Regions from separate parts of the Flintibacter sp. P01028 genome, predicted to be linked through region 4. Evidence: predicted binding sites of a transcription regulator. Region 4 holds the regulator's gene; each other region holds the start of a gene.
The links. Region 4 encodes Rex, which represses fermentation and respiration genes when NADH is low (regulators of the CRP and FNR family bind a similar motif). Its sites were predicted from a motif close to ATTGTTAANNNNTTAACAAT; they were not measured.
Positions count from the first base shown of each region.

Region 1 (5,202 bases), on a different contig from region 4:
TACCGCAAAACTATGACCCGCTTCTGGCCCCTTTGGGCCCTGTATGGGGTGATTTGGGCCTTTCTGATCCCTCTGAACCTGCTCAATCAGTTTTTCTGGCTTCAGGAGCGATATCAGGGAGAGCTGGACCTTCAGTCCATGCTGACCTCCGCCGCCCTGGACATCCCCTATCTCCTGACTATGGGAGTGGCCCTCTCTCTGGTCTTTGGGGCGCTGGCCGCCATGGCCTCCTTCGGCTATCTATACAATAACCGGTCCGCCGCCATGATGCACGCGCTGCCCCTGCGGCGGGAGGCCTTGTTCACCACCCAGTATCTGGCCGGTCTGTCCTGCCTGCTGCTGCCCCATCTGGCGGTGGCTCTGGTGACGGCGGCCGCCGAACTGGCCTTTCTGCCTATGGAGTGCTGGGGAGAGGCGCTGGCCGCCCTGGCTGTCTGGCTGCTGGTTCAGAGCGGCACCGCTCTGTTTTTCTTCTCCTTTGCCGCCTTCTGCGCCATGTTTACCGGCCACATCCTGGCCCTGCCCGCCTTCTATGTCATTCTGAATTTTCTGGTCATGGTGATCTCCACCCTGCTGGCGGAGCTGATGAACCGCTTTTTCTACGGCTTCCCCGGCCGGGGCTGGGTGGGGGGCAGACTGGTAGAGTGGTGTACCCCCGTCTATCTGCTGTCCCAGGCCTGTAACTGGAATGTGGTCCAGACGGGGGAGAGCGGGGTCGCTGTGACTAGGGAGTGGGGTCTCGCCTCCCCCTCCACCGTGGCCATCTACGCCGTGGCCGGACTGGTTTTTGCCCTTTTAGCCCTGCTGGTCTACCGCCACCGTCATGTGGAATCCGCCGGGGATGTAGTGTCCATCCCCCTGGTCCGGCCTATTTTTAAATATGGGGTCTCCTTCTGCGCCGGACTGTGCTTTGGCACCTTTACCAGCACTTTTTTGGGCTGGCAGGCAGACGCCGTATTCCTCACCGCCTGTGTGCTGTTTTGGACCGTAGCGGGCTATTTTACCGCTGAGATGCTGCTAAAAAAATCCTTCCGGGTGCTAAACGCCTGGAAAGGCTGCGCGGCGGTGGCGGCCGCCATGGCTCTGTTATGCGCCGCCTGTGTCTATGATCTCTTTGGCGTGGAGAGCCGGATTCCCGATGCCGGCCAAGTCGCTTCCATCAATCTATCGGCAGACATGGGATACCCCATGGATATCAGCGGCTTCCATCTGTCCCAGATCACCGAGCCCGGCCAGATCCAGCAGGTCTTGGACCTCCACCAGGCCATCATCAATGAGAGGGACCGGAATGGAGCTGACAATTACAGCATATACGGTGATGACTACATCTTTTTCTATGTGACCTATACGCTGAAGGATGGGTCCACCCTGTCCCGTGAATATTCCAGCGTCCCCATCTTCCTGGATGAGTTGGACAAGGAGGGCTCTGTCACTCAGCTGGCCGACCAGTTGATCCAGAACCGCGGCCTGATCTCCATGGTGTATAATTTTGCCTCTTTCGAGGAACAGGGCCGGCTGGTGGAGGCCTATCTCACCGATGTCCGGATGCTGCCCAATTCCCTGTCCCCGGAGGGGGAAGATCGGAGCACCCTGTATCTGGACGGCGCCGCCGGGGAGGACCTGGAGGGCCTGTGGGAAGCGGTCAAGGCTGACTTTGCTGATGGCAGCATCGGCGTACGCTATCTCTTCAGCGACGAGGAGCGGTTGCGAAACACCTACCGCACCGACCTGCGTTTCCAATGGGAGCTGCCCCTTGAGGAGCAGTTCGGCCGCGGCGGCCAGTATGCCCCCGCCGCAGAGAGCAGTCCCGTCGGCCAGACTTATTCCTCCTCCCTCAGCATCACCCTGACGCCCAACGCCAGCCGAACACTGGAATGGCTTCGGACGTTCAGCGGCCTGGGCTCCCAGTATGAGCTGGTCCTCCACGATGAGGAAACGGCTGTCGGAAGCGTTTCTACCGGAGATACCTCTGTGGCGGCCCCCTACCAGGAGGCCGTCCTTGCGGACTGAAGCCTTCTTCCCTCCCCCGGCTTAAAATAGAGCCGGGGGATTTTGTTAAAAAATTCACTATATTACATAATTTTTGCCCTTCCGCTGATATAATTTTTGCGATTTTGTCAATCACAGGCAGGAAAGAGGCACCCTTGGACAGAAAAATTGATTGCTTTTTCCCCTTTCCTCCGATATAATCAGAACAAGAGCGGAAATCGTGGGCGTCCCTCTGGACGCCAAATAAATTTTGGAGGTAACAGAAGCTATGAAAGACATCTACGTTGTCAACTGCTGCCGCACCGCCATCGGCTCCTTCGGCGGCTCCCTGAAGGATATCCCCGCCGCTGATCTGGGCGCTACCGTCATCAAGGAGGCCCTGTCCCGCGCCGGCGTCAAGCCTGAGCAGGTGGACGAAGTCATGTTTGGCTGCATCCTCACCGCTGGCCTGGGCCAGAATGTGGCCCGTCAGGCTGCCATCAAGGCCGGTGTGCCCACCTCCGTCCCCGCCTACACCGTGGGCATGGTGTGCGGCTCCGGTATGAAGTCCGTCATCGAGGCCGCCCGTACCATCATGGCCGGCGACGCCGACATCATTGTGGCCGGCGGCACCGAGAATATGTCCGCCGCCCCCTACGCCCTGCCTGCCGAGCGCTGGGGCGCCCGCATGGGTGACAAGAAGGTGGTAGACACCATGATCAAGGATGGCCTGTGGGATGCCTTTAATAACTACCACATGGGTACCACCGCCGAGAACATCTGCGACGTGTGGGGCATCACTCGCCAGGAACTGGACGAGTTTGCCGCCTCCTCCCAGAACAAGGCTGAGGCCGCCATCAACTCCGGCCGCTTTGACGACGAGATCGTCCCCGTGATGGTCAAGCAGAAGAAGCAGATGGTGGAGTTTAAAGTGGACGAGTTCCCCCGCGCCGGCGTCACCGCCGAGGGTATCTCCAAGCTGAAGGGCGCCTTCCCTGTGGGGCCTGAATCCCCCGCCCCCGCCGTGGAGCACACCTTCGAGCCCACCGGCATCAAGGAGTCCGCTGACAAGGGCCAGCAGCGCGTCACCGCCGCCAACGCCTCCGGCATCAACGACGGCGCCGCCGCTATCATCCTGGCCTCCGGCGAGGCCGTGGAGAAGTACGGCCTGAAGCCCATGGCCAAGCTGGTCTCCTGGGGCCAGGGCGGCGTGGATCCCAAGATCATGGGCGTGGGCCCCGTGCCCGCCTCCCGTCAGGCCATGGCCAAGGCCGGCCTGAAAATCGAGGACATGGATTTGGTGGAGGCCAACGAGGCCTTTGCCGCCCAGTCCATCGCCGTGGCCCGCGAGCTGGGCTTCGACATGAGCAAGGTCAACGTCAACGGCGGCGCTATCGCTCTGGGTCACCCCGTGGGAGCCTCCGGCGCGCGCATTATTGTCACTCTGCTCCATGAGATGCAGAAGCGCGACGACGCCAAGAAGGGCCTTGCCACCCTGTGCATCGGCGGCGGCCAGGGCGTTGCCACCATCTTTGAGAAGTGCTGATTTTCTCTTCTCCCCTTTGGAAAAGCGGCCTGTGATTTTGGAAGGATCACAATATAGTATCGAGCGGAGCTCCGGGACATCCCCAGGGCTCCGCTCCTTTTGTCCTGTGAGTCTCCCCCCAAGAAAGCGGGAATTTCCGAGGTCCTTGGGCCTTTTCGTCTTTTTTACGAAAATTCTGGTGATAGATTGAAACAAGGGGAAAAATAAGGTACTCAAAGGCAGAGTGAAACAAATCGGTCAAAGGGTCCATCCAATGATCGAGGGAGGAAACAGATGAACAAGATATAGAAACAGCTTCTCTATTACTGCGGCATTTTTCTTGTTATTTTCCTGAGTCATGTGGCTTGCTCCGGCTTTCAGGAAAAGGCACAGAGCACCTATCAGCTTGTATACCTACTCCTTGACCTTGGGACCGGCATTGCCGCCTTTATCCTTGTATTGCTGCTGGTCCTGGGCCGGACGGCGCTGTGCTCCATACGGCCAGCGGAAAATTCCGTTGTCTGTAATGCGGTATGCTTCTTCGCGGCCGCGGGGTTTCTGTGGTGGCGGTTTTTCTATTTTGGGGAGGTAACCTTTATTTCCCTGCTGCTGCCTGTAAGCAAGCTGTTTCATGGGCTGATGACCCTGCTGCTGATGCGGAAAAAGAAAGTTCAGGGAAATGCTGACACAAGTATCCCCTCCCCATAAAAATCAAAAGGCAGGCCTGTAGTTGGAACAGGCCTGCCTTTTCTTTTTCTGCGGGGCCGCTGACGAAAGCCCCCGGACGCCTGCTCCAAGGCGTCCGGGGGCTTCCGTTGAAAAAGAGGATCAAAATGAAACGAACTGTCTCTTGCAGATTTTATGATAAGAGAAACTTATTAACAATTCCAACGCAAGTTGTTACATAAGTTTTAAATCTCTCCTGGATCCAAAAATTTTGCCCAAAAAGGGGGAAAGACCAGCGGTCAAACCGCCGGTCTTCCAAAAAAAATTGGAGGATAGAATGAAAAGATGCTCTTGCCTTGCGAGTATCAGTATACCCAAGGGTTATTACAAAAGTTATCCGCAGTTGTTACAAAACCTTTAAATCTTTTCAGCGCAGCGCCTCAAAAAACTTCTGAAGGACCGCTTCACACTCCTCCCGCAGGGGACCCCGATAGATGCGGGGATGGTGGTTGAAGCGTTCCTCGAACAGATTGAGAACCGAGCCGCAGCAGCCCGCCTTCTCATCTCCCGCTCCGTAGTAGATTCGGTCAATGCGGGCGTTGATGATCCCTCCGGCGCACATGGGGCATGGCTCCAACGTTACATAGAGGGTACAGCCGTGAAGACGCCAGCTTCCGGTCCTGGCGCATGCGTCCCGTATGGCCTCCAGCTCCGCGTGGGCGGTGGCGTCTCCCCGTTCCTCCCGCCGGTTGCGCCCCTCGCCAACGATTTCTCCGTTCCGAACAATAACACAGCCTACGGGCACATCCCCCTCTGCCTGGGCCTCCATCGCCAGCTCCAGAGCCCGGCGCATATACTGTTCATGATTCATCCTGAATCTCCCGCATGAACACCAGTCCCCCATTCACCTGTGCGCAAAACTGCCAGCCTGCCCGGCCCAGCGCATTCCACTGCTCCTCCGCTTCTCTCACCTTTTTCTTCTCGTCAAACCCCATAGATGCCCTGATATCAGCTATTTTATATTCGTATTGCTTCATCCGTTT
Region 1 is NZ_JBHEVC010000007.1:161,166-166,367, reverse strand. Features, by position in the region: gene ACEVJK_RS12535 (hypothetical protein) at 1-2,010, shown strand, start outside; gene ACEVJK_RS12530 (acetyl-CoA C-acetyltransferase) at 2,258-3,514, shown strand; gene ACEVJK_RS12525 (hypothetical protein) at 3,908-4,126, opposite strand; gene tadA (tRNA adenosine(34) deaminase TadA) at 4,587-5,030, opposite strand; gene ACEVJK_RS12515 (hypothetical protein) at 5,020-5,196, opposite strand.
Region 1: a site for Rex is predicted at 2,052-2,071, ahead of ACEVJK_RS12530 (acetyl-CoA C-acetyltransferase). Genes of this name have one in related genera too.

Region 2 (5,202 bases), on a different contig from region 4:
CATCGGGATACTCCTCAGCCTTGTCGGCCATGGCATTCAGATAGCCGAAGGAGATGCCGAAGATGATGTCGCAGTCCTCGCCCACCAGGGTATCCACGGCGGTGGCCACGTTCTCATAGTCCTCGGTGATCTCGTCCTGGATGATGAGCTGGGTGTCGGGGTCCATGCCCAGGGCCTCCATGGCCTTGGTAATGCCGTTGTGGTGGGCATAGGTGTAGCCGGCGGTGTCGTTCTTGCTGTTGATGTAGATAGCGCCCACCTTAAAGTCGCTGACGTCGGTGGTCTGGGAGCCGCCAGCCTGGCTGCTGCTGGTGTTGGACTGGTTGTTTCCGCTGGTGGCACTGTTGCCGCCGTCGCCGCTGTTGCCGCAGGCGGCCAGGGACAGGACCATGGCCATTGCCATAGCCGCCGCAAGGATCTTCTTCATCGTTGTGTTATCCTCCTTAGTTTTTGGTTGCTCTTTTCATTCCTCGGATGGTACATATATTAAAACCGGATGGCTCCGGCTTTAATCCGCGAACTCCACACCGTTTTCCTCACTCATAGCCTTGACTCTGGCCAGGGACTCCACCCGCACGCCCTGGGCGCGGAGCCGGTCTCCACCGGGCTGGAACGCCTTTTCAATGACGATCCCCGCCCCGGCCAGCTGTGCCCCGGACTGCGCCACTATGTCGATCAGTCCCTCCAGGGCGGCGCCGTTGGCTAAAAAGTCGTCAACGATGAGCACCTTGTCCTGGGGGCCTAGAAACTTTTTGGACACGATGACCTGATAGATCCGGCCGTGAGTAAAAGACTCCACCTGGGTGGCAAAGACCTCGCCGTCAATATTTTTGGTCTGGGTCTTTTTGGCAAAAATCACCGGACAGTGAAAAAACTGCGCCGTGATACAAGCGATCCCGATGCCGGAGGCCTCGATGGTCAAAATCTTGTTCACGCCGCAGTTGGCGAACCGGCGCTGGAATTCTTTGCCGATCTCCTCAAAAAGGGCAATATCCATCTGATGGTTCAGAAAACTGTCCACCTTCAGCACATCGTTCCCCTTCACGATCCCGTCCTGACGGATCCGCTGCTTGAGAAGCTCCATTTCCAGTCCCCGTCCTTTCCTCGAAAATGACAGTGGCCCGAAAATACGGGCCACGCTACTTCTTGATATACATTCATTCTACAAAAAATTTTCGTCCCCTGCAATCCCTTTTTTAAATTTTTTCTCTTGCGCCTTCCACAATTTTTTCTCTGTTTCTCCCCAGCTTTCGTCCTTTTTCACCAACCACGCCTTCTTTTGCCCCGACCGTCCCGTTCCACAGGAGAAAACGGGGCAATACGGTACCGCTTGAAATACAGGCTGACAAAGTTCCAGCCGACGTAACCAAGTGCAGCATCTTTTTTCAGTCGGTAATCCTGCACAATTTTTTTTAAAATCTTCTTGATATTTAATGCAACCTGAACTATAATAAAACTATACACAGCCCCTTTCACCCCAGTCTATTTTATTTAAAGTATAGGAGGAAACGTCCATGGGTTATCCGAAAACTGGAAATGAGGTTTATGTCAGCTTTTCCCTGTCAAATACAATGTTCTCCGGCATTGGCAAAGGGACCATTACCAGAGAACTGGTATCGGTAGATTATCTAAAGGACCTATTCCAAAAATACGGGGTCATCGTATCGGCCAAGCCGGAACAGCGCCGGCTGCTGGAACTGGTGAACGAGGCCTACGGCCTGGGTCTGGAGATTCCTGACACCCTGAAGCTGGCCCGCCTGTCTGAAAAGAACCGCCGTCTGGTCCTCATTTCCGTCCAGGGCCTGAAGCGAGTCAACGGCTCCCTCCTCCCCTCTTATAGCGAGGAGGAATTCCAGGAGGCCACTTTTGAGTTTGTCAAATACTATGTCCAAAGCCGGCACTACGACGATCTGGTGGCGGAGAACAACAAGCTGAAAAGCGACTTGGAATCTGAGATCGCCTGGCGTACCAGAACGACCGCTGACGAGTAAAACAAAAAAGAGCCGCCTGCTGGTTTCCCGGCAGACGGCTCTCCTTTTAGGAACGGTCCACGCGGTACATATGGGAAATCAGGTCCAGCACTTTATTGGAGTACCCCCACTCGTTATCATACCAAGCGATCAGCTTAACAAAGCGGTCATCCAGCATGATACCCGCGGTTTCGTCCAAAATGGAGGTGTGGGGATTGCCAATGATATCGGAGGACACGATCTGATCTCTGGTATAGGATAGGATTCCCTTCATGGGGCCCTGGGCGGCCACATGGACAGCATGGCATATATCCTCATAGGTGGTGGGTGTCACCAGGCGGGCGGTCAGGTCCACCACGGATACATCATTGGTCGGGACACGGAAGGACATCCCGGTCATTTTGCCCTTCAGCTCCGGAATGACCAGGCCCACCGCCTTGGCCGCCCCGGTCGTGGAGGGAATGATGTTGCCAATGACAGAGCGGCCTGTCCTCCAATCACGCCCCGCTCTGGCGTCTACCGCCTTCTGCTTGGCTGTAGAGGCATGGATGGTAGACATAAGGGCCTGCTCTATCCCAAAATTGTCCTGGATGACCTTAGTCAGAGGCGCCAGACAATTTGTCGTGCAGGAGGCGTTGGATACTACATCCATATCCGCGCTATAATTCCAGTGGTTGACACCCATGACAAAGGTGGGCGTCATTTCATCTTTGGCCGGAGCGGTAATGACCACTTTTTTTGCCCCGCCCTGAAAATGGAGGGAGGCCAGCTCTTGGGAGTTAAAGGCCCCGGTGGATTCTACGATGTACTGTGCGCCGCACTCGCTCCATGGGATCTGCCCCGCGTCGCTCTGACTGAATACCCGGATCCTGTGTCCGTTTACGATCAGGTCGCGGCCATCATGCTCCACCGTCCCCTGAAAGGTATGAAACACTGAATCATACTTCACCATGTACTCCATGTAGTCCAGGTCAGCCTTACGCAAATTGATGCCGCGCAGGTCAAAGCCGTCCCCTCGCTCCAAGATGATTCGGAGTACAACCCTTCCAATCCGTCCGAATCCATTGATCCCAACTGGAATACCCATTTTACATCATCCTCCATTTTACTTCTCAATAAATACTAAAAAATATATATTTAGTATAGCTTTCATTATATATCTCTTTTCTAATTTGTCTATATAATTAAATAAGTTTTTTCTAAATAAATATTTTTATTGCTTAATTTTATTATAGAATAATATAATTATTATTTAAATAAAAATCAAATTCTTTTCCGGCTTGTTTAAAAAGTAAGAGGGAGCCTCTCCCAAAGGAGGGGCTCCCTCTTATTGTTCCATTGACGCGCCAGCTTTGTGGATCGGGCGGCCCTCACCGCCTCTCCAGGCACAACGCGGAGAAAATCAGCGGACCGCGCCCTGCGTCTTGGCGGTCTTACGGTCCTCCATCTTGGACACGATGACCGCACAAGCGGCATCGCCAGTGATGTTCACTGTAGTACGGCCCATATCGAAGATCCGGTCGATCCCGGCCACCAGAGCGATACCTTCGATGGGGATATTGACGCTTTGAAGAACCATGGCCAGCATGACCATGCCCGCCCCTGGTACGCCGGCGGTACCGATAGAGGCGAGGGTAGCGGTGAGCACTATGGTGACCATTTGTCCCAGGCTCAAATCAATGCCGAAGGCCGTGGCGATAAAGATGGCACAGACACCCTGGTAGATGGCAGTACCGTCCATATTGATGGTGGCCCCCAGGGGCAGGACAAAGGAGGCCACCTCACGCCGGGCACCCAGCCGCTCGGAACACTCCAGCGTAAAGGGCAGCGTCCCTACTGAAGACGCGGAGGAAAAGGCCATCATCATAGCCGGGGCCATGTAAGCAAAGAATTTGAGAGGGGACACTCCCCCCAAGGTACCCACGGTTAGGGAATAGACCAGGACGGCATGAAGGATGTACCCCACATAGGCCACTAGCAGCACCGCCACTAGGGATGCTAGGATCTCCGGGCCGTTTTCCACGATGACCGGACAGATCAGGCAGGCTACACCAATGGGAGACAACTTGATAATCAGGTCCATAATCTTCATGGACACCTCATTGAAACTGTCCACAATCTGGGCGGCCACCAGCCCCTTCTCTCCGGCCAGCAGGATACCGAAGCCCAGCAGCAAAGAAATGACGATAACCTGGAGCATAGAGGCGTTGGCCAACGGCGTGATTGGGTTGGCGGGGAAAATATCCACAATGACCGACATAATGCTTTTTCCCGCTGGGGGTTCATAGCTCAGGCCGCTGGTTTCCAAGGTCGTAAAGAGGCCGGCCCCCTTCGCCACGCTGGCCAGCGTTAGGGCCAGCACCACCGCAAAGGCTGTGGTACACATATAATATACCACTGTCTTGCCACCTACCGAACCCACGCGGCTGATGTCCTGCATCGAGATGACTCCGGCAGCGATGGAAAACAGGACGATAGGCACTACAATAAATTTCAGCAGGTTCAAAAAGATGTCGCCCCAGGGCTTGATATAGCCAATGGCGATCTGCCCTCCGTCAGGGACCGCCATCAGTATCAGGCCCGCGGCAATACCAGCCACTAAGCCGACAAAGATCCAAAAGGCAAGAGGCAGTTTTTTTGTTTTCATAATTCTCCTTCTCCTTCCCTATCTTCCCTTATACTTTCGCAAGGATTTTCCAGAAATAAAACGGCCGTAATCATACATACAACGGCATTGGACCCGGCCCTCTCCCTCTCTCCTTCCTCTTATTTCCCTTATCCCCGCTTTTTACAGCACTTTTTCTTCTGCTTTCATTATATACACCTCGCTTTGAATTTACAAGGTATTCTCTTCCTCTCCTTTTATAATTGTGCAAGTTCCCCATATCAATCATTCATTTTTTATCTATTCAGTCAGCCTTTGACCCTCCCTCTGAAATTTTTACGGATTTTTTTCTGCCCCTCTGTGTTTTCGACCTATTATTTACCATATTTTGGTAGAATATGGGTGTGAGAACTTGACAGAAAGGCGGTACCTATCATGCGGCTGCTGCCCAAAAAAGGTATATTCGACAGCGGGCGTGTCCTATTCCTCCCTGTGGACTCAATCCTTCCCAATCCTGACCAGCCCCGCACGTTGTTTTCCCAACCCGAACTAGAGGAACTGGCTGACTCCATCCAGTCTATGGGTATTTTACAGCCACTTACTGTGCGCCGCCGGGAGGGCGGCTGG
Region 2 is NZ_JBHEVC010000007.1:145,676-150,877, reverse strand. Features, by position in the region: gene ACEVJK_RS12475 (BMP family ABC transporter substrate-binding protein) at 1-427, opposite strand, end outside; gene ACEVJK_RS12470 (xanthine phosphoribosyltransferase) at 509-1,084, opposite strand; gene ACEVJK_RS12465 (hypothetical protein) at 1,515-1,991, shown strand; gene gap (type I glyceraldehyde-3-phosphate dehydrogenase) at 2,038-3,057, opposite strand; gene ACEVJK_RS12455 (dicarboxylate/amino acid:cation symporter) at 3,373-4,617, opposite strand; gene ACEVJK_RS12450 (ParB/RepB/Spo0J family partition protein) at 5,011-5,202, shown strand, end outside.
Region 2: a site for Rex is predicted at 3,215-3,234, ahead of gap (type I glyceraldehyde-3-phosphate dehydrogenase). Genes of this name have one in related genera too.

Region 3 (5,202 bases), on a different contig from region 4:
GGGATCGTCCTTCAGGGTGTTGTAGTCAAAGATCTCATAGGGCTTGGAGTAGCACTCGTAGATGCCGCCCACGCTCATGTAACGGGGAGCGTTCAGCTCCTTGATGCAGGTGATCAGGCAGGGGGTCTTGACCTTGATGGTCATATAGCCGTCCTCCAGCATCCGCTTGACGGTGATGGTGTCGCCTTCCTTGGTGATCTCGGCGGCGTAGGAAACCTGGGGCAGGTGCAGCTTCTCAGCGATCTGGGGGCCGACCTGGGCGGTATCGCCGTCGATGGCCTGACGGCCGCACAGCACGATATCCTCGTCCTCGACGCCAATCTTGTTGATGGCGGCGGCCAGGATCTGGGAGGTGGCGTAGGTATCGGAGCCGCCGAACTCACGGGCGGACACCAGAACGGCGCGGTCAGCGCCGCGGGCCATGACCTCACGCAGCATGGACTCGGCGGGAGGAGGACCCATAGAGACGATCACGACCTCGGCGCCGGTCTGCTCCTTCAAAGTCAGAGCGGCCTCGACGGCGTTCAGGTCGTCGGGGTTGGTGATAGCGGCCATGGAGGCGCGGTTCAGAGTACCATCGGGATTGACGGCCACCTTACCGGAGGTATCGGGGACCTGCTTGACACAAACAATGATTTTCATTTCGATCTGCCTCCTAACTTATTTCACACCCAGAGCACGGGAGATGACCATGCGCTGGACCTCGGAAGTACCCTCGTAGATCTCGGTGATCTTGGCGTCGCGCATCATGCGCTCCACGGGGTACTCACGGGTGTAGCCGTAGCCGCCGAACAGCTGGACGGCGCGGCGGGTCACGTCGGAAGCGGCCTCAGCGGCGAACAGCTTGGCCATAGCGGAATCCATGCCGTAGGGCTCGTGGTTCTGCTTCTTCACGGCGGCGGCGTACACCAGGTACTGAGCGGCCTGCATCCGGGTGTGCATATCGGCCAGCTGGAACTGGGTGTTCTGGAACTGGGACAGACGCTTCTTGAACTGCACGCGCTCCTGGGTGTACTTGACAGCCTCGTTCACAGCGCCCTCGCCCAGGCCCAGAGCCTGCGCGGCGATGCCGATACGGCCGCCGTCCAGGGTCTGCATGGCGATCTTGAAGCCCTGGCCCTCCTTGCCCAGCAGGTTCTCCTTGGGCACGACGCAGTCCTCAAAGATCAGGTCGCAGGTGGAGGAGCCGCGGATACCCATCTTCTTCTCGTGCTTGCCCACAGAGAAGCCGGGGAAGTTCTTCTCCACGATGAAGGCGGAGATGCCGTGGTTGCCCAGAGTCTTGTCGGTCATAGCGAAGACCACCAGAGTTTCGGCTACGGTGCCGTTGGTGATGAAGCACTTGGAGCCGTTGAGCACATAGTCGCCGTTCTCATTCTTTACGGCGGTGGTCTGCTGGCCGGAGGCGTCGGTACCGGCGTTGGGCTCGGTCAGACCGAAGGCGCCGATCTTCTTGCCGGAGAGCAGGTCAGGCAGGTACTTCATCTTCTGCTCCTCAGTGCCGTGCTCAAAGATGGGGGCGCAGCACAGAGAGGTATGGGCGGACACGATGACGGCAGTGGTGCCGCACACCTTGGCCAGCTCCTCAACGCACATGGCGTAGGACAGCACATCGCCGCCGGCTCCGCCGTACTCCTTGGGGAAGTAGATGCCCAGCATGCCCAGCTTGCCCATCTTCTCTACGGTTTCCATAGGGAAGCGCTCTTCCTCGTCGATTTCCTCAGCCAAGGGCTTGACCTCGTTCTCGGCGAACTCGCGGTACATCTTGCGGACCATCTCTTGTTCTTTCGACAGATGAAAATCCATTTTTTAGTCCTCCTAGTTTAAATTACTTTGCAATCATCCTTAAACGCCCGGGAGGCGCGCCTTTCTTGACCGGAGAGAGCCGGCCCCGGGGGCAGACGATACATGGTCGGGACGCCGCGTTTGACGAATATTGTTAGAAATTTAACAATAAAAACCGGAAAAAAGCGCAACACAGGAAAGGATCCTGGCGTTGCGAACCATATCAAACACGGCTAAAATCCACTTACAACCCAGATTATAGCTGTTTTTCAGGGGTAAAGCAAGGGGGACATATCTGGCAAATTTAACAGTTTTTCCATATCGGATTTGTCGGAAACGGGAAAATATGCGGAAGTTGCCTAAAAGATTGGCGTATGTTGACCGGCTGCGATTTCGCTGCCCTTTCAGGGCGCCGGGGGGCCGGCCCGTGGTCCGGCTGGATTGGGGGGCGGAGAAGGTGCCTCCGGAAAAGAAGGCCCGAAGTGCCGCTCTTTTTTTGACATATAAAACTGCCCCCTCCGGCTTGGGAGGGGGCAGCTGGATGGGGCGATTTACTTGCTGTAATCGTAGAAGCCCTTGCCGGACTTCTTGCCCAGCAGGCCGCCGCGGACCATCTTCTTCAGCAGAAGGGCGGGGCGGTACTTGGGGTCGCCGGTTTCGGCAAACAGGGTGTCCATAATGGCCAGACACACGTCCAGACCGATGAAGTCGCCCAGAGCCAGGGGGCCCATCGGATGATTGGCGCCCAACTGCATGGCCTTGTCGATGTCGGCCACAGAGGCGACGCCGGTCTCAACCAGGCCGATGGCCTCGTTGATCATGGGGATCAGGATCTTGTTGACCACAAAGCCGGGGGCCTCGGCCACCTCGACGGGGTCCTTGCCGATGTCCTGGGACAGCTTGTAAATGAAATCAAAGGTCTCCTGGGTGGTGTTGGCTCCGCGGATGATCTCCACCAGCTTCATGGAGGGCACGGGGTTGAAGAAGTGCATTCCGATGACGGGGTGCTTCAGGCCGTTGCCCATCTCGGTGATGGACAGAGAGGAGGTGTTGGAGGCAAAGACAGTTTCGGGCTTGCAGAAGCCGTCCAGCTCGTTCAGAAGCTCCTTCTTGGTGGCCATCTCCTCCTTGACGCACTCAATGACCAGATCGGCATCGGCGGCCTCCTCATGGGTCTGGGGGATCAGAACGTTGGCCATCAGGGCATCCATAGCCTCCTGAGCCATCTTGCCCTTTTCGACCCGCTTGGCCAGGGACTTGCCCAAGGTATCCTTGTGGCGCTGGGCGGAGGCGGGGCTGCTGGCGTACATCAGGACGGTGTGGCCCTTGGCGGCAAAGACCTGGGCGATGCCCCGGCCCATAGTGCCGGCGCCGAACAATGCGACTTTCATACTGTGTTCCTCCTAATTAAAATAAGTGAAATGGTGCCAGATCCGCTGGCGGGGGTCGGCCGGGGAAACCCGGCCCCGCTCTTATGGACCTCAGTATACCTGTTTTTTTGTGCAAACGCAAGAGGAAAGGGGGGGAATATTTTAAACAATATTTTTTCCGTGTAATTGGGCAAAGCCCTGAAAAAATGCAGCTTTTTCAGTTTTGACCTGCATATCTTGCCGGAAAGCTGCCGTTTGTTGCCCTGCGGTCAGTTGAACATATTGGTAAGGACGATGCGCTCCACGGTGTCCCCGTCAAAGAAAAACAGGATCGCCGGGCCCAGCCCCTGGGAAAACTCCAGCTGGGACAGGTCGGAAACCTGCTCCGGGTCGTGGCCGCTCCAGGGCAGATAGGCCAGCAGGTCCGGCTCCTCCGGATACTGGCCCCAGTAATCGCCGGTGAGGGCCTTGGGATAGGCGGCCAGCACCTCCGCCCGGCTGGCCCCTACCCGGATGCCCCGGGGGGTGTACAGGTCGGACATGGAGGCCTCCAGGGTGTGGATGGAGTCGGCGTCGTCTGCCGCGCTGTGATAGCACAGGGCGGTAAAGGTGCCCGTGGGGTAGTTGGCGGAGACCCGGTACCAGTAGTCCCCATCGTGGTAGATGGGCTCGTAGTCCTCCAACTGCTCCGTCTCCATGCTCCCAACGTCCAGGCAGGAGAAGGATAGATCCATCCCCGGGCCGATGGGGGTGTTCCAGCCGTCCCGGAGGAAGGTCACATCACCGCTGAGTAGGCCATAGAGGGCCTCATAGACGATGGCCTGGATATCGCGGCTGGGCTGCGTGGGGGCGACGCCCAGCACCTGGGTGGGTATGCCCTCCCCATCCAGCCGGAGGACGATGAACTGGGTGTCGGCGGAGAAGAAGTCCCAGGAGCCGGGGTCATTCTCGTCTGCACGGTGGAGCGTATAACGGGATATGACGATCTCGTAGACCGCTGCTGCCCCGCTGTCTGTGGGGACCTCCCCGACATAAGTGACAGGGCCAAGTCGGACGTCCCCCTCCCGGGGGGCGCTGGGCTGGTCGGAAACAAAATACCACCGGCCGTTGGGGTATTGGCCGTTATACCAGTCCCGGAGCAGGGTGTAGAGGGCCTCGTCCGGCTGCTGCGGATCGGCCCCTCCGCCGGCACTGTCTATCTCCGCCTTTGTACCCATGCGCCAGCCCTGGACCTGGATGGGACGCTCCCCGCTGTGGTCAAAGAGAAGGGAGGCCGCAAACCACAGGTCCTCTCCGTTGTCTGCCCGGGCCTTCAGCTCATAGACCGCCTCCCCGTCATAGTTTCTGTCCCGGTACACCCCGTCCGCCGGGGCTAGGGATACGATCTGCCACAGGGCAGAGGTGTTCAAGGCGTTCCAGGGGTTCCGTTCATGCCGGGTAAATTCCTCCAACCATCCCCGGCTCTGATAGTAGACGCCAATGGGCAGGTCCTGTTCGGCAGTATACCAGAAGGTTTCATTGTGGTCGGGGACCCACTGGACGGGGGAGCCCTCATAGGAGCCGTAGTCTTGGTTTTCCGTAAAAATATCTACGCCGCCAGGGGCCATCAGGGGCTTTTTTTCCTCCCAATAGGCGTTGTAGTCCCGGTAAGCTTGGGAGCTTTCATCCCGGATGTCCCCCTCCACCGGCCACACCCAGGAGAAGTCGCCTCCGTCCAGACGGATGACCCCGGCCTGGCCGCTGCTGTATGCCTGGTGCGCACTGCTTCCAGTGTAGAGCAGGTACTCCACCCCGTCCTTTACAAAGGCGGCCACATAGGGCCGACCACCGGAGCCCCGGACCTCAAAGGGCGTTCCGACCGCCTGCCCCGCCCGGTCCACCATGCCGATGACCAAGGAGTAGCGGGGATAGCGGTCGTAAAAATGGGCCGCGGCCAGAGTGACATCCTCGCCGGTGCCGACGGTATCCAGCAGCTCTCGCTCCATGCCGTCGGGGAACGACTCTGCGGCGTCGAAGCACTGGGACAGGGCGTCCAGAACGGACCGGG
Region 3 is NZ_JBHEVC010000004.1:10,205-15,406, reverse strand. Features, by position in the region: gene acrB (acryloyl-CoA reductase electron transfer subunit gamma) at 1-642, opposite strand, end outside; gene ACEVJK_RS08765 (acyl-CoA dehydrogenase) at 661-1,806, opposite strand; gene ACEVJK_RS08760 (3-hydroxyacyl-CoA dehydrogenase family protein) at 2,337-3,176, opposite strand; gene ACEVJK_RS08755 (hypothetical protein) at 3,425-5,202, opposite strand, start outside.
Region 3: a site for Rex is predicted at 1,936-1,955, ahead of ACEVJK_RS08765 (acyl-CoA dehydrogenase). Genes of this name have one in related genera too.

Region 4 (5,202 bases):
CGCTGGACACGAAGCCTCCGGCCTTGCCTACCACGGTACCTACATACACCTGATCGCCCTTGGCCACGGCGGGGGCAGCCGGAGCGCCAATGTGCTGTCCCATGGACAGAACGATCTTAGACGGCAGCGGCATCACTACCGTTTCAAGGTTGGAAGTCCTTTTTTCATGAGGGACTCCCGCACCTTGCGCGGAACGTTTGAGAAATTTACTCATTCAGATTTCGACCTCCCTATACTGCAATCGCTGGAACTGTGGAGCCTGGACACGCATTTTATACGGTCCCCCTCTTCCCTCCTGACAGGAACTGGAAACCACTGGGGGACCCCGCCCCTCTATCATACCCATGCCCCGCGGCGTCCGAGTTCAGCGGACGCACGACAAAACCCGCCGGACCCCGTTTCTCCTGTAAAACAAGTCCGTCGGTTCTGCTTGCGGGCTTTATCATACACCTTTTATGGAAAAATTGCAAGATTGATTTCGAAAAAAACGACCTGTTTCCCGAGCATTCTTCCCCCTCTCCCAAAGGATTTCACCCCACCGGCATTTCCTTCTCTTCCATAGCCGCACCCCAGGCACAGGCTTGTCCGCGTTGACCATAAAAGAGGCGCGGGCCCTCTCAGGTCCGCGCCTCCCAATCAATCTGGATCGCCTGGTCAGCAGCCACAGCCGCAGCCGTTGTTATTGTTACAGCCACAGCCATTGTTGCAGCCACAGCTATTGCCCCAGCCGCCGCAGCAGAACAGGATGATGATCAGAATGATGATCCACAGGCAGCCTCCGCCGCCCCAACCGTTATTGCAGCACCCCATTTGAAGTACCTCCTGATATGAAGTTCTGAGAGGGGCTGTTTGCCGCTCTCAATCTCATCATATGCGGAGGGGGCGGATGGGTTCTGCCTATGTCAGATAATTTTTTCCGCGAAGGCACGCAGCATCGTGGCCACTTCAGCCCGGTTAGCGCTCTTTTGTGGACTGAGCGTCAGGCTGTCGGCAGAAGAACTGCTGATGATTCCCTCCGCCACAGCCCAGGACAGGGCATTATGAGCCCAGTCGCTGGCCTGCCCCAGGTCCTGATACCCGGACAGGTCGGCCCCCTCAGCCGCTTCCAGCCCAAGGTAACTCGTGGTGAAGCTGTACAGCAGCGCCGCCACCTGCTGGCGGGTCACTTGCTGCTCCGGGCTGAAGGTGTCTGCTCCTGTTCCAGCTGTAATTCCCTGCTCCGCGCCCCACTTCACATAAGGGGCATACCAGGCACTCTCCGGCACGTCGGCAAAGGTGACACTGGCGCGCTCCAGCTCCTCTTTCGGCGCTCCAGCCATCTGGTAGAGCACCGTCATCAGCATAGCTCGGTTCATAGCTGAACTCGGTCCAAAGTGGTGCTCGTCCATCCCCGAAAACAGTGTGTTTCGGTACACATAATCTACGGGAGCGTAGTACCAATCCGTCTGGCATACATCATAGAAGGGCGTCGGATCCTCTCTGCCGTCTTCCAGGGCATAGACGCCCTGGAGCCCCAACTGGGCCGCCCCGGACAGGACCGTTACACTGGCCACAGTATTCTCTCCCACCAGGTAGCGGTGTCCGGAGGTCAGGCGGGCCCCGGAGGCCAGCTCTATTCCGTCTGTCACATCTATGAAAGCCCCGTCGTGAGAAACGGAGGCGGCTCCGTTCATCAACATGACTCCAGCCCCAGTGGTCAGTGTCATCTCATCGCCATCCGACCAATCTCTGGCCTGGAGCGTGGCGCTGTATGCGCCGCTCTCTTCGCCGGCCAGTTGCGCCAGATAGCCCTGATGCAGGTTATCGAGGCCTTTTTTGCTCTCCTCGTAAGTGCCCTGTAAGGCTTTTTCCGCAGCTTCGTTTCCAGTAGACACAGCCTTGGGCACAAAAGTCCCGGTCAGATAGCTGAGGCTGATCAGGCTGTCGCCCCCCGAAAGGGCATAAGCGCCGCAGGCCAGCATACCCAGCAGCATCACACCGCACAGCAGGCCGATCACAGGCCTTCTCATTGTGGCTCCCCCTTCTTCTCTTCCTCCCGATCCTCCCGCTGGGTAATCATGTAGCTCAGAGCCAAAAGGCTGTCAGAAAAATGGACCGATTCCACCACCACATCATCCCGAACACAGGATATCTCATAGTTTGTAAAATTCCAGATGCCGCGAACTCCGGCGGCCACCAGCCGGTCCCCCATCTCCTGGGCAGCGGCGATGGGCACTGTCAGCAGGCCTACGCTCACTTGGTTTTCCCCCAAAAAGGCCTCCAGGGAATCCGCATGATAGACAGGCACCCCAGCGATTCTGGTCCCCACCACCCGCTCATTTACGTCAAAAGCGGCCAAAAGCTGAAAGCCGTTACTGGAAAATTTAAAATTTTCTATGATAGCCCGGCCTAGGTTGCCGGTCCCCAGCACCACAATGGTATGGCCCTGATTAATGCCCAAAATATCACCGATCTCCTCTTTCAGGCTGTCCACCTTATATCCATAGCCCTGCTGCCCAAAACCACCGAAGCAGAACAAATCTTGGCGGATTTGAGAAGCGGTCAGTCCCATAGATTTCCCTAAGGCATTGGAGGATATCCGGACAACGCCGGACTCCTGAAGCTCTGAGAGCTGTCGGTAGTATCTGGGCAGGCGGCGTATCACCGCCGTTGATACTCGGGTATTTCGTTTCATAGCTTTCGCCTCATCTGCACAACCTCCCCTATACAGCGGAGGCCACTGGATATGATGTTTTTATATAGTTTACCTGATTGCCCCCCCTTGTGTCAAATCCTTTTACGACTCAAAAGGCCCAGGGACGATTCGTCGTCCCTGGGCCTTTTATTGGCAGAAAGCCTGCCAGATTCAGTTCCAAAAATCAGTTTTTTCCTTCAGGCCGATGCTGGAGGCTTTGAATACAGGGTTCTTGCCCGCCCTGCGCTGTTCCATGTAGTCCTGAAGGGCCCGCATAGCTGTACGGCCCAAAATGACAATGACCGGCAGGTTGATGATGGCCATAATGCCCATCAGCACATCGGCCAGGTCCCAGACCAAGCCAAAGGACAACTGGGCCCCTACAAAGACCAGCCCGCAAGCGATAAGCCGGAACACAGTCATCGGCACGCTTCCCAGCTTGCGGTTAGCGATGTAGTTCAAACAGCCCTCACAGTAGAACAAGTTGCCCAGCAGGGTAGTGAAAGCGAAGAGCAGCAGCGCAAAGGTGATAAAGTAGGGGCCTACCGCGCCGAAGGTAGTAGCCAGAGACGCCTGGACCAGGGGCGCACCCTCCAGTCCGCCCTTGATATCGATGCCGGTACACAGGCACATCATGGCCGTGGCGGTACAGACCAGGATGGTGTCAATAAAGACGGACAGCATCTGGACCAATCCCTGCTTGACGGGGTGGGATACGTCAGCGGCCGCGGCGGCGTTGGGGGCGGAACCCACACCGGCCTCGTTGGAGTACAGGCCACGCTTGATTCCCTGCATGATGGCCGAGGAACCAAAGCCCACGGCACCGCCGAACATGGCTCCGAAATCAAATGCCTCGCTGAAAATGCGGCCCAGGACACTGGGAATCATATTCAGATTCATCACCATGACCACCAGGGCCATCAGGATATACAACACACCCATGACAGGGACCAAAACGCCGGTAACCTTGACGATCCGCTTGCCGCCGCCCAGTACACAGATGGCCACCAGGATGGCCAGGATCACGCCGCCCACCACGGCCACAACGCTGTACTCTTTGCCGCCCAGGGTAAAGGTGCCGGCACTGGCGTAGAAGTCATAGCTGGTAAAGCTGCTAATCAGGTTGTAGGAGGCCAGCATATTGAAACCACCGGCATAGGTGGCGATGAGGGCGATGGCGAAGACAACGCCCAGCACCCGGCTCTTAAGAGCCGCCTGAATGTAGTAGGACGGACCACCATAGCTGCCGCCCTCCGGGTCCTTTTTCTTATAGATCTGGGCCAGCGTGCTCTCTACAAAGGCAGTCGCGCCTCCCACAATGGCAATCAGCCACATCCAGAACACGGCGCCATAGCCTCCGATGGCGATGGCATTGGCCACACCTACAATATTTCCGGTACCCACGCGGCTGGCTGTGGATACCATCAGCGCCTCAAATGCGGAAACCGAGTGCTGATCCCCCGTCTTTTCTCCTACCACGCGAATCGACTCCGGCAGCAGGCGCAGCTGGACAAACTTGCTCCGGAAGGTGAAGTACAGGCCTACGCCCAGCAGCATGACGATCAACAGGTAACTGTACATGAAACCGCTGATCTGACTGATTAAGCCCGCGAACGCATCATACATAACGACATCTCCCTTTCTCTCTTCCTGTCATAATTTGCGCGAAGCAGAACATATCCCAGGAAATCAAAGTCTTCCGCCCCTCAGATCTCCTGGGATATTTCTCGGCCTTACTATACCACATCTCTCCGACTTTTACCAGAGGTTTTTTCACAATTTATAAAAATGGTCAACGATAAGCAGCCAGCTTCTGTACAGTTTGCCCTCACATCATGCGGACGATCTCCTTCTTCAGCCGGGCGATGATCCGCTTCTCCAGCCGTGAGATATAGGACTGTGAGATGCCCAGCTGGTCCGCCACCTCCTTCTGTGTCCGCTCTGGGCGGCCGTCCAGCCCAAAGCGCATGGTAATAATCTGCCTCTCCCGGGGCTCCAGCCGGTCCATGGCCTGGCGCAGCAGCTGGCGGTCCACGTCCGCCTCGATGGGCCGCATGACCAGGTCCCCATCGGTCCCCAGAATGTCGGACAGCAGCAGCTCGTTTCCGTCCCAGTCGGTATTCAAGGGCTCGTCAAAGGACAGCTCTGTCTTCTGATTCGCTGTCTTTCTCAAGTACATCAGGATTTCATTTTCAATGCAGCGGCTGGCATAAGTTGCCAATTTGATGCTTTTCGCCGGCTGGTAGGTGCCCACCGCCTTAATGAGCCCGATGGTCCCAATGGAGATGAGGTCCTCAATATTGATGCCGGTATTCTCAAACCGGCGGGCGATATAGGCCACCAGCCGGAGATTGTGCTCAATGAGCAGGTCTCTCGCCCCCCGGTCTCCCCGCTCCAGCCGGGCGATGAGCTCCGCCTCCGCCTCTCTTTCCAAGGGGGCGGGCAGGGTGTCGCTCCCCCCTATATACATCACCTTGCCGGGCAGGGACAGCCCCAGACTAGTCAGCAGGCTTTCCAAATGGTCCCGC
Region 4 is NZ_JBHEVC010000002.1:359,635-364,836, forward strand. Features, by position in the region: gene rsxC (electron transport complex subunit RsxC) at 1-214, opposite strand, end outside; gene ACEVJK_RS06010 (hypothetical protein) at 655-810, opposite strand; gene ACEVJK_RS06015 (S-layer homology domain-containing protein) at 903-2,009, opposite strand; gene ACEVJK_RS06020 (redox-sensing transcriptional repressor Rex) at 2,006-2,674, opposite strand; gene ACEVJK_RS06025 (sodium:alanine symporter family protein) at 2,846-4,300, opposite strand; gene sigE (RNA polymerase sporulation sigma factor SigE) at 4,503-5,202, opposite strand, start outside.